Regions from separate parts of the Streptomyces formicae genome, predicted to be linked through region 1. Evidence: riboswitches for the same ligand, from Rfam matches in the RefSeq annotation. Region 1 holds a riboswitch; each other region holds the start of a gene.
What was found. A riboswitch is a leader RNA that binds a small molecule or an ion and turns the genes downstream of it on or off. The one in region 1 is predicted to bind cobalamin.

Region 1 (3,197 bases):
CGGCTGCTGCTTCTTGCGGTTGCCGCTGTAGAGGAAGCCGATGCCGATGCCGGCGACCATGCCGACGCCGATGATCCACCAGACGCTGACGCCGCCGCCGTCGTCCTTCTTCTCGTCCGAGTCGGAGGCGGAGCCGGTGGGGGACTTCGACGCGGACCGCGGGGCCGGGCCCGTGGCGTTGAGCTGCTTCACCAGGTCGGCGCCGCCGAAGTCACGGGCGTCCATCCCCGCCGCGTTGGCGGCGAAGACCAGCTGGGCGTAGGCGGCGGGACCCGACTGCTTCGCCCAGTCCGCGGAGTTCTTCGCGAGCCACTCGGCGGACTTCTTGGCCCGCTCCTTCTGGTCGGCGGCCGCGAGCGCGAGCACCGCGTCGGCGGTGTTGCCGAAGTCGGGCTTGTCCTTGGCGCCCGGCATCGAGGACATCAGGTGGTCGTCGGTCTTGCCGAGGGTGTCCAGGAGGTAGCCGACGCCGTTGCTCGCCGCCTGCGTCGCGGTGTCGGGCTTCGCGCACTTGGACCCGGTGGCGTCGCGGTCCTTGGGCGGCTCCACGACGAGGCCCCTGCCGAGGCTGCCGAGCACACCGGCCGCGGTGGCGTCGGCGTTCGGCGAGAGCTTGCCGGACTTGGGGTCGGCGAGGCCGAAGGCGCCGCCGTCCTTGTCGCAGTCCATGACGAGCTTGGGCAGCGCGTCGTAGGCGGACTTGCCGTCCTTGGACTTCACGTCGGCGGGGTTCTCGCCCGCCGCGACGAGGGCGCCGATCACGATGCCGGTGGAGTTCGCGTCGGTGGGCAGGCCCGGGTTGTAGCCCCAGCCACCGTCCGTGTTCTGTACGGACTTCAGCCACTCGACGCTCTTCTTGAGCGTCTTGTCCTCGTGACCGACTCCGGCGAGCGCCTGCACGGCCGCGGCGGTGGAGTTGCTGTCGACCGCGGTCTTGGAGTCGCACGGCGCGCTCGCGTCCGCGCGGTACGCCGCGAAGCCGCCGCTCGCGCACTGCTGCCCGGTCAGCCAGTCGATGGCCTTCTCGGCGGGCTCGACGCCCTCCATGCTCTGGGCGAGCAGGGCGTACGACTGGCGGAAGACGCCGTCGAACTTGGGGTCGGTCTTGCCGTAGAGGCCCGAGGGGAGCGCGGCGGGCGACGGCGAGGCGTCGTCCGCGAAGGCTGCCGGTGCTGCGGCCGAGCCGAACACGGCGACGGCGGCCAGGACCGCTGCGCTGCGGCGAACGTTCATGATGCGGCGGGTTGCCTCTCCCTGCGGGGAGCGGGGCGGCACGGACCGTTGCGAGCACGGCTTCCGGGCGGCTCCGGCTCCGTATACCTCGACGGTGCCGCTCATCGGGGTCCGATGAAGCGAGCCGGTCACGTTCCGCACCGGGCATTCCGGCTCTCCGCTGGAAGCGGTCATACGGCTGCGGGTCAGCGCCGGATTCGCACCGGCTTCCCCCTGTACGGGCGTGAGGACGACGCGCCCACTCTACCGGCCCGTACCAGGAGCGGCCGGGCACGGGATCCACGCCCGGGGATTCACACCGCCACGTACGTCACCGGGTCGCCGCCCGGCACGACCTCGGCGCGGCCCAGCTTCACCAGGCGCCGCACATGGGCCTCCGCTTCCGATACGGCGATGTTGCGCGAGCCGTAGGGGATCTCGGCCCAGGGCCGGTTCCACTCCATGTGCTCGGCGAGCTGCCAGGCGGTGCGGGGCTCGGCGAGGAGGGCGCCCAGCCCGGTGAGGCGCTCCTCGTGGTGGGCGACGAGCGAGCCGACGCGGGCGGGGGCGTCGGTGAAGGCGTGCTGGTGGGCGGGGAGGATCTCGGCCGGGTCGAGGCGGGCCACCCGTTCCAGGGAGTCGAGGTAGTCGCCGAGGGGATCGGTGACCGTGGCGTCGTCGGGGTCCTCGTACAGGCCGATGTGCGGGGTGATGCCGGGCAGCAGGTGGTCGCCGGAGAAGAGGCGGCCGTTGCCCCTGAGTCCGGCCGGGTGGTCCTCCTCCAGGTGCAGGCAGACGTGGCCGGGGGTGTGGCCCGGGGTCCAGATCGCCCGCAGGCGGCGGCCCGCCAGGTCGAGGAGCTCGCCGGGGACGATGTCGCGGTCGGGCAGGGCGGGGTCGAGGCCGGGGAGCCTCCTGGGGCGGCCCTCCTCGGCGGCGCGGACCAGCGGCGCGACGTGCTCCTCGGGGGCGCCCGCGGCCGTGAGCTTCGCCGCCATGTAGGCGTACCACCGCTCGGGCGGGTTGGAGCGGGTGCGGCGCACCACGGAGGCGTCCGCCTCGTGCATCGCGATCCACGCGCCCGACGCCTCGCGGACCTTCGCGGACAGGCCGTGGTGGTCGGGGTGGTGGTGGGTGATGACCACGCCGTGCACGTCGGCGACGGCGACGCCGCACGCGGCGAGCCCGTCGGCCAGCGTGTGCCAGGAGGCCGGGTCGTCCCAGCCGGTGTCGACGAGGACGGCGCCGCGGTCGGTGTCCAGGAGGTGGACGAGGGTGAAGCCGAGGGGGTTGTCGGGGATCGGGACCTTGATGCTCCAGACGCCGCCGCCGTGCTCGATCACCGGCGGGTCCGTCACCTGCGGGGTCATGAGGGCCTCGTCTCTCGTCGCCGGGTGCCGTCACTATAACTAGAACTAGTTTCAATAGTCGCCCAAGTCGACGGAATGGGCGGCCGGTTGCGCGTCCGTTCCGTGGACTCCGCCAACTAGAACTGGTATCAGTTCTGAAACAGTGTCAGGAAGTCGGTGTCGGAAAGCGCTCCGCAGGAGGCAGTCAGCCATGACCGAGCTCGTGGAACACGGACAGCTGTTCATCGGCGGGGAGTTGGTGGACCCGCTCGGCAAGGGCGTCATCGACGTCGTGTCGCCGCACACCGGAAAGGTCTTCGCCCGCGTGCCGCACGCGGCCCCCGCCGACGTGGACCGCGCCGTCGCCACCGCCCGCAAGGCGTTCGACGACGGGCCCTGGCGCCGCATGACCCTGGACGAGCGGATCGAGGTCGTCACCAAGATCAAGGACGGGATCGCCGTACGCCACGAGGAGATCGCCCGCGCCATCAGCTCGGAGAACGGCACCCCGTACACCTCCAGCGTGATGGTGCAGGCGCTCGCCGCGATGATGGCGTGGGACGCGGCCATCACGGTGGCCCGCGACTTCACCTACGAGGAGGCACGCGACGGCGTCCTCGGGAAACTCCTCGTGCG
Region 2 (3,197 bases), 230 kb from region 1:
CGGTGAGGACGAAGAAGGAGGTCAGCGCCGAGAAGAGCTGCATCGCCGCGACGCCGGAGAGGACCACGCGGTCCGTCGAGCCGCCCAGCGTATGGCTCAGGAGCAGTACCAGGGCGAAGGAGCAGAGCGCTCCGACGAAGGCGCCCGCCGAGACCGACACCACTCCCCCGCCCACGCCGAGCACGACGACCGCGACCGCCCCGGTGGACGCGCCGGACGACACCCCGAGCACGAAGGGGTCGGCGAGCGGGTTGCGGAGCAGGGACTGCATGACCGCGCCGCAGACCGCGAGTCCGGCGCCGCAGACCGCGGCGAGCAGGGTGCGCGGCATCCGCAGGTTCCAGACGATGCCGTCCCTGATCGGGGTGAGCCGTGCCTCGCCCCAGCCGAGGTGCGCGGCGAGCGCCGCCCACACGTCGGGCACGGAGATGTCCGCGGGCCCGATGGTGACGGCGACCGCCACGGAGAGGACGAGCGCGGCGAGCCCCGCGAGCCACAGCAGCCACTGTCGCGCGAGGGCGGCCGAGATCACTGGGCGAGCCCGAACTTCCGCAGCCCCGCCGCCACTTGCTCGATGCCGTCGACCGTGCGGATCGTGGGGTTCATGGCCTGGCCGCTGAGGAGTACGTAGCGCTTCTTCTTCACGGCGGTCAGGTTCCTGGTAGCCGGGTTGGTCTCCAGGAACTCGATCTTCGCCGCGGCGCTCTCCGCGGACTGGGACTTGCGGGTGAGGTCGCCGATGACGAGGACGTCGGGGTCGCGGTCGGCGACGGTCTCCCAGTTGATCTGGGGCCATTCCTCGCGGGTGTCGTCGAAGACGTTCTTCGCGCCGAGTTCGCGCGTGATGATGCCGGGGGCGCCGCAGCAGCCCGCCATGTAGGGGGCGTCGGAGTTGGCGAACCAGTAGAGGAGCGTCGCGTCGGAGGCGTCGATGTCCTCGGTGGCCTTCGCGACGCGGCCCTTCAGCCCGGCGACCAGCTTCTCGCCGCGCTTCTCGACGTCGAACACCTTCGCGAGGTCGCGGATCTCGCCGTAGACGGTGTCCATGGTGAGGGTCTTGACGCGCTTGCCGTCGCCGCCGCCGTCGTTGTCCTTGCCCGCGCAGTCGGTGGGCGAGACGTAGACGGGGACGCCGAGCTCGGTGAACTTGGCACGGTCGGCGACGCCGCCCTTGCCGACCGTGTAGAGGAAGGAGGCGCTGACGAAGTCCGGCTCCTTGGCGAGGACCCGTTCCAGGGACGGGTAGCGGTCGGCGAGCCGCTCCACCCCGGCGTTGTCCTTCGCCAGGTTCTTCAGGACCGGGTCGGTCCAGGTGCCCGTGCCCACCATGCGGTCGGCGAGGCCGAGCGAGAGCAGGATCTCCGAGGAGCCCTGGTCGAGGGAGACGGCGCGCCGCGGCGGAGCCTTGACCTCGGCCTTCTTGCCGCAGGAGGCGACCGTCACGGGGTAGCCCCGCGCCTTCTCCCCCGCCCCCGCCGTCTTCTGCGCGGCACCGCCGCCGCATGCCGTGAGCGCGAGCGCTCCGGCGCAGAGCAGGGCGAACTTACGTATACGGGCAGCTTTCGAGGACACGCGATCCCTTGAGTCTCACGGCTCATACGCGGAGCCTGGCCTGCGTCACGCCCTCCGCCGCCCGGTGTGCGAGCGGAGGCGCCAGCAGGTCTTCGGACTCGGGGATCGACCGGGCGGGGCGCCTTCCCGGGCGTCCGTGGACGCCCAGTGGCCGTGGCCCCGCCCGTTCTCCCTCACCGCTGCGCGTCAGTTCCGGATTCGCACCGGATTCCCTGGCCCAGGTGTGGGTTTGACTGGCTTGCGCAAGTTATCACGCCTGCTCACGGCGTCGTCACGCCCGCTCAGGAGGCGGCTCCGGGCCTCGGCTCGCCCCGGTAGGTGCCGAACGACCAGCGGTTTCCCTCCGGGTCCAGGATGCCGAACTCCCGGCTGCCGTACGGCTTGTCCTCGATCTCCGTGGTGACGCGCACGCCCGCCGCCACGAGGCGCTCGTACAGCTCGTCGACCCGGTCGGTGACGACGTAGGCGCCCGCCGTACCGGGCGTTCCGCAGGTGCCTTCGGGCGCCGAGGGGTCGTACGAGCCGAGCATGACGCCACCGCCCTCGGGCCAGTCGAGCTGGGCGTGGGCGACGCGGTCGCCGTCCTCGTAGACGGCGGTGCGCAGGAAGCCGACGGTGCCGACGAGAAAGTCGATCAGGGCCGGGGCGTCGTTCGCCTGGAGGCCCGGCCAGATGGTGGGCGCGGGGGCGGTCGTGGGCATGGTGTCAGGTGTGGTGTTCATGGCTCTCAGTCTTCGCCCGTGCCGTGCGCCCCGGCTTGGATATTCCGGCACTCTTCGGCCAGCCAGCGGGTCGGGCTCGCCCCCGTGTACTGCTGGAAGTCGCGGACCAGGTGCGAATGGTCGTAATAACCGGTGTCGGCGGCGACCCGGGCGAGGTCGGGGCCCGCGCCCGCCGCGACGGAGCGGACCACCGCGGCCCTCGCGTGCTGGAAGCGCATCAGGCGCGCGGCCTGCTTGGGGCTCAGACCCGTCTCCGCGCGGAACACGGAGGTGAGACGGCGCTCGCTGAGCGCGACGTGCCGGGAGAGACCGCCGACGGTGCCCGTGCCCCGGTGCCTGGCGAGCCAGGCCCAGGCTTCCGCGACCTCGGGGCGCACCGGACCCGCCCCTTCGGCGGCGGCGCGCCGCCGCAGGTAGTCGGCGAGGAGGGCGAAGCGGTCCTCCCAGCGGTCCAGGCCGCAGAGGCGCTCGCGGATCTCCGCGGCCTGTCCGCCCAGGACGTCCGTGCCGCTGGTGACGAGCTCCCCGGCCAGTGCGGCGGCGGGCAGGCCGAGCAGCGCGCGGGCCGCCAGGGGGTGCACGGCGAGCTGGATGCCCGCCTCGTGCTCGGGCTGGACGACGTAGGCGGGGCTCTGGTGCAGGCCGCCCAGGACGATGTCGGTGCGCACCGCGTCCCCGCCGGTCGCCCGGTCCGGTGTGCTGCCGGTGGCGATGGGTCCGTCGAGGGAGAAGATCACGGTCAGATACGGCGAGGGCAGGCCCCGGTGCAGGGCGGGGCGCTGTCCGGCGGTGCGGTAGCCGACCGCCGAGACGACCATGCCGTCCAGCCGGGGGACGGCCCTGACGAACTCTTGGGAGCCCATGCGACCAGTATGCGCGGCACCACTGACACGGTCCCGGCGG
Region 3 (3,197 bases), 6.6 Mb from region 1:
TGAGCAGCTTCTCCGCGCGCGTGGTGCGCTGGCTCGACGCCACGGCGGCCGGTGAAGGACGCCTCGTCGCCGTCGTGGAACCGGAAGTCGTGCGCGCCGCGGTGATCCACGTGACGGGCGCGCCACCGGCCGCGTTCTGGCGGCTCGACGTGGAACCGCTGACGGTCACGGAGCTCAGCGGCCGGGCCGGACGCTGGAACCTGCGGCTGGGGCGTCCCGTGAACTCCCTCTGAGCGGAGGGTCCTCGCGCGGACGCAGCAAGCGCTCGGCCAACTCGCCGAAGAGCAGCCCGAATCCGCCCCACAGCGTGATCTGCGTGGCGAGTGCGGAGAGCCGGAAGCGCCACAGCAGCGCCGCCGGGAAGTGCTCGGGCACCTCGTTGACCACGGGCAGGAAGGCGTACGCGATGCCGATGACGGCGGCGAAGCCGAGTACGGCCACCACTGTCGCGTACCACGCGCCGATCCTCGCGGCGAGACGCTTGCCCAGGATGGTCGCGGCGATCGCGAGGAGCACGCTCAGCACCATCATCAGCAGGTACAGCGTGGTCCGCCTCCCGATGGTGTCGGCGTTGCCCACGGCAGGCGGGTTGGCCGGGTACTTCAGGAAGGGCACGACGTACACCGCGAGCAGGGCGCAGCCGGAGAGCAGCAGGGCGGTGGCGCGCGGGCCGAAGCGGCCGACGCGGCCCAGGGCGAAGCAGTAAGCGAGTGCGGCGATGCCGCCGAAGGCGACCCCGTAGACGAGGATGCCGGTGGCGAGACCGGCCGTGGACTGGAGGCTCCTGGAGACGAGTTCGACCTCGTCACCGTGGGAGTGAGCGACGTGGGCCTCCTCGAAACCGATGGCGCTGTCGACGTTCGGCTCACCGAGGAAGTAGCCCACGATCAGGGCGAGCACGCCGGCTCCCAGACCGGCGAGCATGCCCCGAACGAGGAGATTCCGTACAGTTGTGGAGTTCATGAGCGCGCGGTGTTCCTCTGGTCAGTGGCAGGGGAAACCGAGCAGGTGGCGGGCGTCGTGCACCCACTCATGAACCCCCGCGCCGCTGAACACGGAGGTGGCGCCCTGTTCGGCGCCGACGAAGTACAACAGGACCAGCATCAGTACGCCGAAGAAGACGGCCCAGGGGGCGATGTCCTTCAGCGGCAGCTTGGCGGGTACGGCAGGGGTGGTGGCGGTCGGCTGGGCGACGTGTTGCGCCATGGCATGGCCTCCTGGGGAGTTCGCGTCCCGTATCGGTGGTGCACAGGACGACAGCCACGGGTCTGACTCACGCGCGGTCCGAGGACCACGCGCACACAGTGGCGCGACCGTGCCGGAATCTCACCGGCTTCCGCTCGTGCTGTCATCGATAACCCACTGAACGTACCGTCTGTCGCGTCCATGGCCAAGATGGAGTCCGCGCCGGGCCGTTCACCTATCGGCCGGAGTGACCGGGCGCAGTCGCCCTAGGCGCAGGCGACGTTGCCCTCGATGCCGAACGTCTGCCGCCCGTTCAGCCACGACAACTCCCACGTGACGGGGCACTCGTCGGCCTCCACCTTGGCGGCGGTCAGCTCGACCGTCTTCTTCTCCCCCTTGCCGATCGGGCAGGTGACGAAGGTGGCCTCGTCGCGCTCACGCCCCTCGTCCGTCTCGCAGCCCGGGGTGGTCGTGGAGATCCCGTGGCCCCAGATCATGAGGTCGGCCTGGGTCTCGGTCTCGCCCTTGTGGGTGGCGGTGAACGTCATGGAGGTCTCGCTCTGCGCGTCGCGCCGCCCCGGCGTCACCTCGACCGTGTACGGCGGGTCCTTCCGTTCGGAGGTCAGGGTGAAGGTGCTCGCCAGGGTGTCGTGAAGGCGCGTTCCACTGAAGGGGCTGTCGTCGTGGGCGTGCACCGACACTTCGGCGACCACCTCGTAGGTTCCGGGGCCGACGTAGGGAACGGGGCTGTTCAGCGCCCCCTCGGCGACCTGCTTGCCCTCGTGGAACATCTTCCACGGCCCTGTGACATCGCAGTGCTTCCACGTGTGCAGGGCGTTCCAGCAGTTGGAGCCCGTGGCGATGTTCATGAACCGGCCGGCCTGGCCGACCTTCGCGCACAGTTTGACGTTGGCGCTGTTGCCCCCGCCGGAGACCTTCTGGATGCCGCCGCAGTGCTCCTCGGGTCCGGCCTGGGCCACGGCCCGCTGGGGGCCGCCCGGCGCGGCGGTGGCGGCCTGCGTGGCGGGTGGGCCGCACAGGGCGGTGGCCATGGTCAGGGCGGCCAGGAAGGTACGTCGCATGCCTGGGTTACCTCACATCGAGAGGAAGGGTGGGCGGCTCCGCAGTCTGACCCCCGGGGCAGCGCGGAGCCAGAGATCTCCGTCCGCGCCGCGCCGCTTCACCTGATCGGCCGGGCGACGACATTGCCAAGCGGACCAGCGGTCCGTATCGTTCAAGCGGACCACCGGTCCGGATTTCGCGAGATGAATGAGGCCCCATGTCTGTACCGACTTCGCCACCGACTCCGCCGTCGGTTCCCGCCTCCGCCGAGGACCTCTTCCGCCACAGCCTGCGACTACTCCTGGACAAGGACATCTCCGGCTGGGTCGAACTGTGGGCCGAGGACGGGGTCCTGGAGTTTCCGTTCGCTCCCCCGGGCTGGCCCCGGCGCCTGGACGGCAAGGCGGCCGTCGCCGACTACATGCGCCGGTACCCCGACCACATAGACCTGCACGACTTCCCTGACGTACGGATTCACCGGACCGCCGAACCGGGCACCGTCGTGGTCGAGATGCGTGGCGTCGGCCGCCTGGTGGAGACCGGGGCGCCCTTCGACATGACGTACGTCGCCGTCGTCACCATCCAGGACGGGCTCATCAACTCCTACCGCGACTACTGGAATCCCCTCGCCGTCCTCGAACCCGGCGCCGACTTCACCGGGAGCGCCCGATGAGCACCACCGGCACCACGTTGGTCATCGGCGCCACCGGCGTCACCGGCAGCCGGACCGCGGCGCGGCTGGCCGCCTCAGGCCACCGCGTCCGAGCGGCCAGCCGACGCGCTGCCCCGGTCTCCGGCACCGAGCCGGTCCGCTTCGACTGGTACGACCCCGCCACCCACGCCGCCGCCTTGGACGGGGTCGACCGTGTCTACCTCATTCCGCCCGTGGGCGACGCGGACCCGGCGGCGACGATGCTGCCCTTCCTCCGGCAGGCCCGCGGCACCGGCGT
Region 4 (3,197 bases), 6.1 Mb from region 1:
TGATCGACGAGCCGACCGGGGGCACCCGACGCATACCGGCCCGCGTGCCCTCCGGGGGCATCTCCTGGGAGTACTTCCGGTTCACCGGGTCCCTGGCCATGCTGATCGGCGGGCTCCTGGCCATGAGCATGGGCGGCGACGAAGGACTGCTGGCCGGGGGGTCGTCCCAAATCCCCGCCGTGCTCCTCCAGACGCTCGGATTCATCAGCCTCTGCGCAGGCTGGCGTGCCTTGACAAGACACGCCGAACGGGGCCGTTCCCGCCGCAACAGCGGCATCGCCGTGGGGCTCTCCGCACTCGCCGCGATCGCCGTCACGCTCCCGTGGACCGGACGGGACTTCACCGCGAACATGACCGGATACCTCGGCTTGGTCGCCCTCGCGTGGTCCTACAGGAAAACCAGCCATCAGAGCTGACGTGCAGGACCATCCCACCCGCGTACGAGGGCCTAGGCCCCGTCCGCCGGTCGCGCCGCCGCTTCGTACGCCCGGAGTCCGGGAATCCACGCCCGCACCCCGCGCCGGTACACCTCGTACTCCGATCCGAACTGCCGCCGCAGCGTGGGCTCTTCATAGGCGCGCACGAAGACGGCCATCACCGCCCACGCCACCAGGCCGTAACCGAGCAGCAGGGGCCGTGCGAGCACCAGGCCCTGGGCCAGGATGAGCGCGACGACCGCCACGTACATCGGGTTGCGTACGTAGCGGTAGGCGCCGGTGACCACCAGGTGTTCGGTGGGCGCCGGCGGAGCGGGCGTACCGAGGCCCTGCGCCACGAAGCGGCCGAAGGAGTGCACCAGGAGCGCCGCCGAGCCGATGACCACGGCCCAACCGAGCGCGCCCACCGACCAGTTCCAGGAGCCACCGGCCGACCAGCCGTCCGAGAGCCACCACGGCACCACGCCGGTCACCACCCCCGGTGCCACCACGAAGAAGACCACGCTGCCGACGGCTGCCGCACCCTGACGCATGACATCAGCATGCGAGACCCGGTGCTCCGCCGATAGGCCCGCGACGCGCCCCTTGCGCAGGTTGTCAGTTCGATCACTTGCGGACTACTGTCACGACGCCTTGGTGAACGGGAAATCCGGTGTGATGCCGGTGCGGCCCTCGCCACTGTGATCGGGAAGTCCGGCTCCAGCCCTCGCGGCAGCCACTGGGTGCGCAAGCACCCGGGAAGGCGGAGTCCGGTCGGTACGACCCGTCAGCCAGGAGACCGGCCAAGGCGCGTTGTCCATCCACGAGGTGCTGGAGAGGGTCTGCCGAGCCATGCACATTGCCGAGGGTTTCCTCCCACCGGCGCACGCGATCGCCTGGGGCGTAGCGTCCGCGCCGTTCGTCGTCCACGGAGTCCGTTCCCTGACCCGTGAAGTCAAGGAGCATCCGGAGAGCACCCTGCTCCTCGGTGCCTCCGGAGCCTTCACTTTCGTCCTTTCCGCCCTGAAGATCCCCTCGGTGACGGGCAGTTGCTCGCACCCGACGGGGACCGGGCTCGGCGCCATCCTGTTCCGGCCGCCGATCATGACGGTGCTCGGCACCATCACACTGCTGTTCCAGGCCCTGCTGCTCGCCCACGGCGGGCTCACCACGCTCGGGGCCAACGTCTTCTCGATGGCGATCGTCGGGCCGTGGGCCGGTTACGCCGTCTACCGGCTCCTCAAGCGGTACGACGTGCCGCTGATGGTCGCCGTGTTCTTCGGTGCCTTCGTCGCCGACCTCTCCACGTACTGCGTCACCAGTGTCCAGCTGGCCCTGGCCTTCCCCGACCCCAGCAGCGGGTTCCTCGGCGCGCTCGGCAAGTTCGGCGGCATCTTCGCCGTCACGCAGATCCCGCTGGCCGTCAGCGAGGGCCTGCTCACCGTCGTGGTGATGCGGCTGCTCGTGCAGTCCAGCAAGGGCGAGCTCACCCGGCTCGGGGTCCTGCTGCAACGCAAGGCCGGTGCTCAGAAGGCGTCCGGCACGGAGAAGACCGCGGTCACGACGGAGACGGGGGCCGGTGCCTGATGAACCGGAACACGAAGATCAATGTCCTGCTGCTCCTGATCGTCGCCGCGCTCGCGGTGCTGCCCCTGGCGCTCGGCCTGGGCGACGACAAGAAGGAGCCGTTCGCGGGCGCCGACGCGCAGGCCGAGTCGGCGATCACCGAGATCGAGCCGGACTACGAGCCCTGGTTCTCGCCCCTGTACGAGCCGCCCTCGGGGGAGGTCGAATCGGCGCTGTTCGCGCTGCAGGCGGCCCTCGGCGCGGGTGTGCTCGCGTACTACTTCGGGCTGCGCAGGGGACGCCGTCAGGGTGCCGAGCGCCTGCGTGCCCAGGACGACGCGGAGGGCGCGCGCCCCGAGACCGAAGAGGTCTGACCCGGCGTGCTGCCCATCGACGCGGCGGCGCACAGCAGTCGCTGGCGCCGCCGTCACCCCGTGGACAAGGCCGTGCTCGGGCTCGGCCTCACCGTGCTCGCCATCTCGCTGCCGCCCTGGCCAGGTGCCGTCCTCGTCCTCACCGCCGCGCTCACCGTGCTGCTCGGCCCGGCCGGTGTGCCGCCGCGCAAACTGTGGCGCGCCTACCGCGTGCCGCTCGGCTTCTGCGTCACCGGCGCCGTGACCCTGCTGATCCAGGTCGGCGGGCCCGACGGGTTCGTCACGCTCGCCGACGGCGGCCCCGCCCGCGCGGGCGGTCTGCTCCTGCGGACCTCGGCGGCCTCGCTCGGGGTGCTCCTGTTCGCGTTCACCACACCGATGTCGGACCTACTGCCCCGCCTGGTCAAGGCCGGGGTGCCCGCGCCGGTGGTCGATGTGGCGCTCGTGACGTACCGCATGAGCTTCCTGCTCCTGGACTCCATGGGCCGGATCCGACAAGCGCAGGCGGCCCGCCTGGGCCACACCACGCGGGCCGCCACCTGGCGCTCGCTCGGCGGCCTCGGCGCCACCGCCTTCGTGCGGGCCTTCGACCGTGCGGGCCGTCTCCAGGCCGGGCTCGCCGGGCGCGGCTACGACGGCACGCTGCGGGTGCTGGTGCCGGAGGCCCACGTCTCACGGCGCTTCGTGGCCGCGAGCGTGGCGCTGCTCGTGGCCCTGGTGGCACTCACCCTCGTACTGGAAAGGCTTCTCCCATGAGCGGGCCACGCGCTCCTCACACCTCCGGCGATTCCCTGGTCGCGCTGCGCGGCGTCTCCTACGCGTACGAGGAGGGCCCGACCGT

Region 2: linked by a shared signal. The riboswitch ahead of KY5_RS11060 (ABC transporter substrate-binding protein) and the one ahead of KY5_RS12030 (prenyltransferase/squalene oxidase repeat-containing protein) in region 1 are both predicted to bind cobalamin.
Region 3: linked by a shared signal. The riboswitch ahead of KY5_RS40720 (CbtB domain-containing protein) and the one ahead of KY5_RS12030 (prenyltransferase/squalene oxidase repeat-containing protein) in region 1 are both predicted to bind cobalamin.
Region 4: linked by a shared signal. The riboswitch ahead of KY5_RS38565 (energy-coupling factor ABC transporter permease) and the one ahead of KY5_RS12030 (prenyltransferase/squalene oxidase repeat-containing protein) in region 1 are both predicted to bind cobalamin.

Annotation. Positions count from the first base shown of each region.
Region 1 is NZ_CP022685.1:2,847,798-2,850,994, reverse strand. Features, by position in the region: gene KY5_RS12030 (prenyltransferase/squalene oxidase repeat-containing protein) at 1-1,233, opposite strand, end outside; gene KY5_RS12035 (SCO2322 family protein) at 1-1, opposite strand, end outside; cobalamin riboswitch at 1,355-1,480, opposite strand; gene KY5_RS12025 (MBL fold metallo-hydrolase) at 1,527-2,582, opposite strand; gene KY5_RS12020 (aldehyde dehydrogenase) at 2,773-3,197, shown strand, end outside.
Region 2 is NZ_CP022685.1:2,617,201-2,620,397, forward strand. Features, by position in the region: gene KY5_RS11055 (FecCD family ABC transporter permease) at 1-529, opposite strand, end outside; gene KY5_RS11060 (ABC transporter substrate-binding protein) at 529-1,572, opposite strand; cobalamin riboswitch at 1,638-1,825, opposite strand; gene KY5_RS11065 (VOC family protein) at 1,854-2,294, opposite strand; gene KY5_RS11070 (AraC family transcriptional regulator) at 2,300-3,157, opposite strand.
Region 3 is NZ_CP022685.1:9,482,989-9,486,185, reverse strand. Features, by position in the region: gene KY5_RS40730 (histidine phosphatase family protein) at 1-233, shown strand, start outside; gene KY5_RS40725 (CbtA family protein) at 175-963, opposite strand; gene KY5_RS40720 (CbtB domain-containing protein) at 985-1,206, opposite strand; cobalamin riboswitch at 1,248-1,378, opposite strand; gene KY5_RS40715 (hypothetical protein) at 1,452-2,267, opposite strand; gene KY5_RS40710 (nuclear transport factor 2 family protein) at 2,465-2,920, shown strand; gene KY5_RS40705 (NmrA family NAD(P)-binding protein) at 2,917-3,197, shown strand, end outside.
Region 4 is NZ_CP022685.1:8,958,648-8,961,844, reverse strand. Features, by position in the region: gene KY5_RS38575 (CYTH domain-containing protein) at 1-416, shown strand, start outside; gene KY5_RS38570 (methyltransferase family protein) at 449-970, opposite strand; cobalamin riboswitch at 1,055-1,239, shown strand; gene KY5_RS38565 (energy-coupling factor ABC transporter permease) at 1,269-2,003, shown strand; gene KY5_RS38560 (energy-coupling factor ABC transporter substrate-binding protein) at 2,003-2,356, shown strand; gene cbiQ (cobalt ECF transporter T component CbiQ) at 2,363-3,112, shown strand; gene KY5_RS38550 (energy-coupling factor ABC transporter ATP-binding protein) at 3,109-3,197, shown strand, end outside.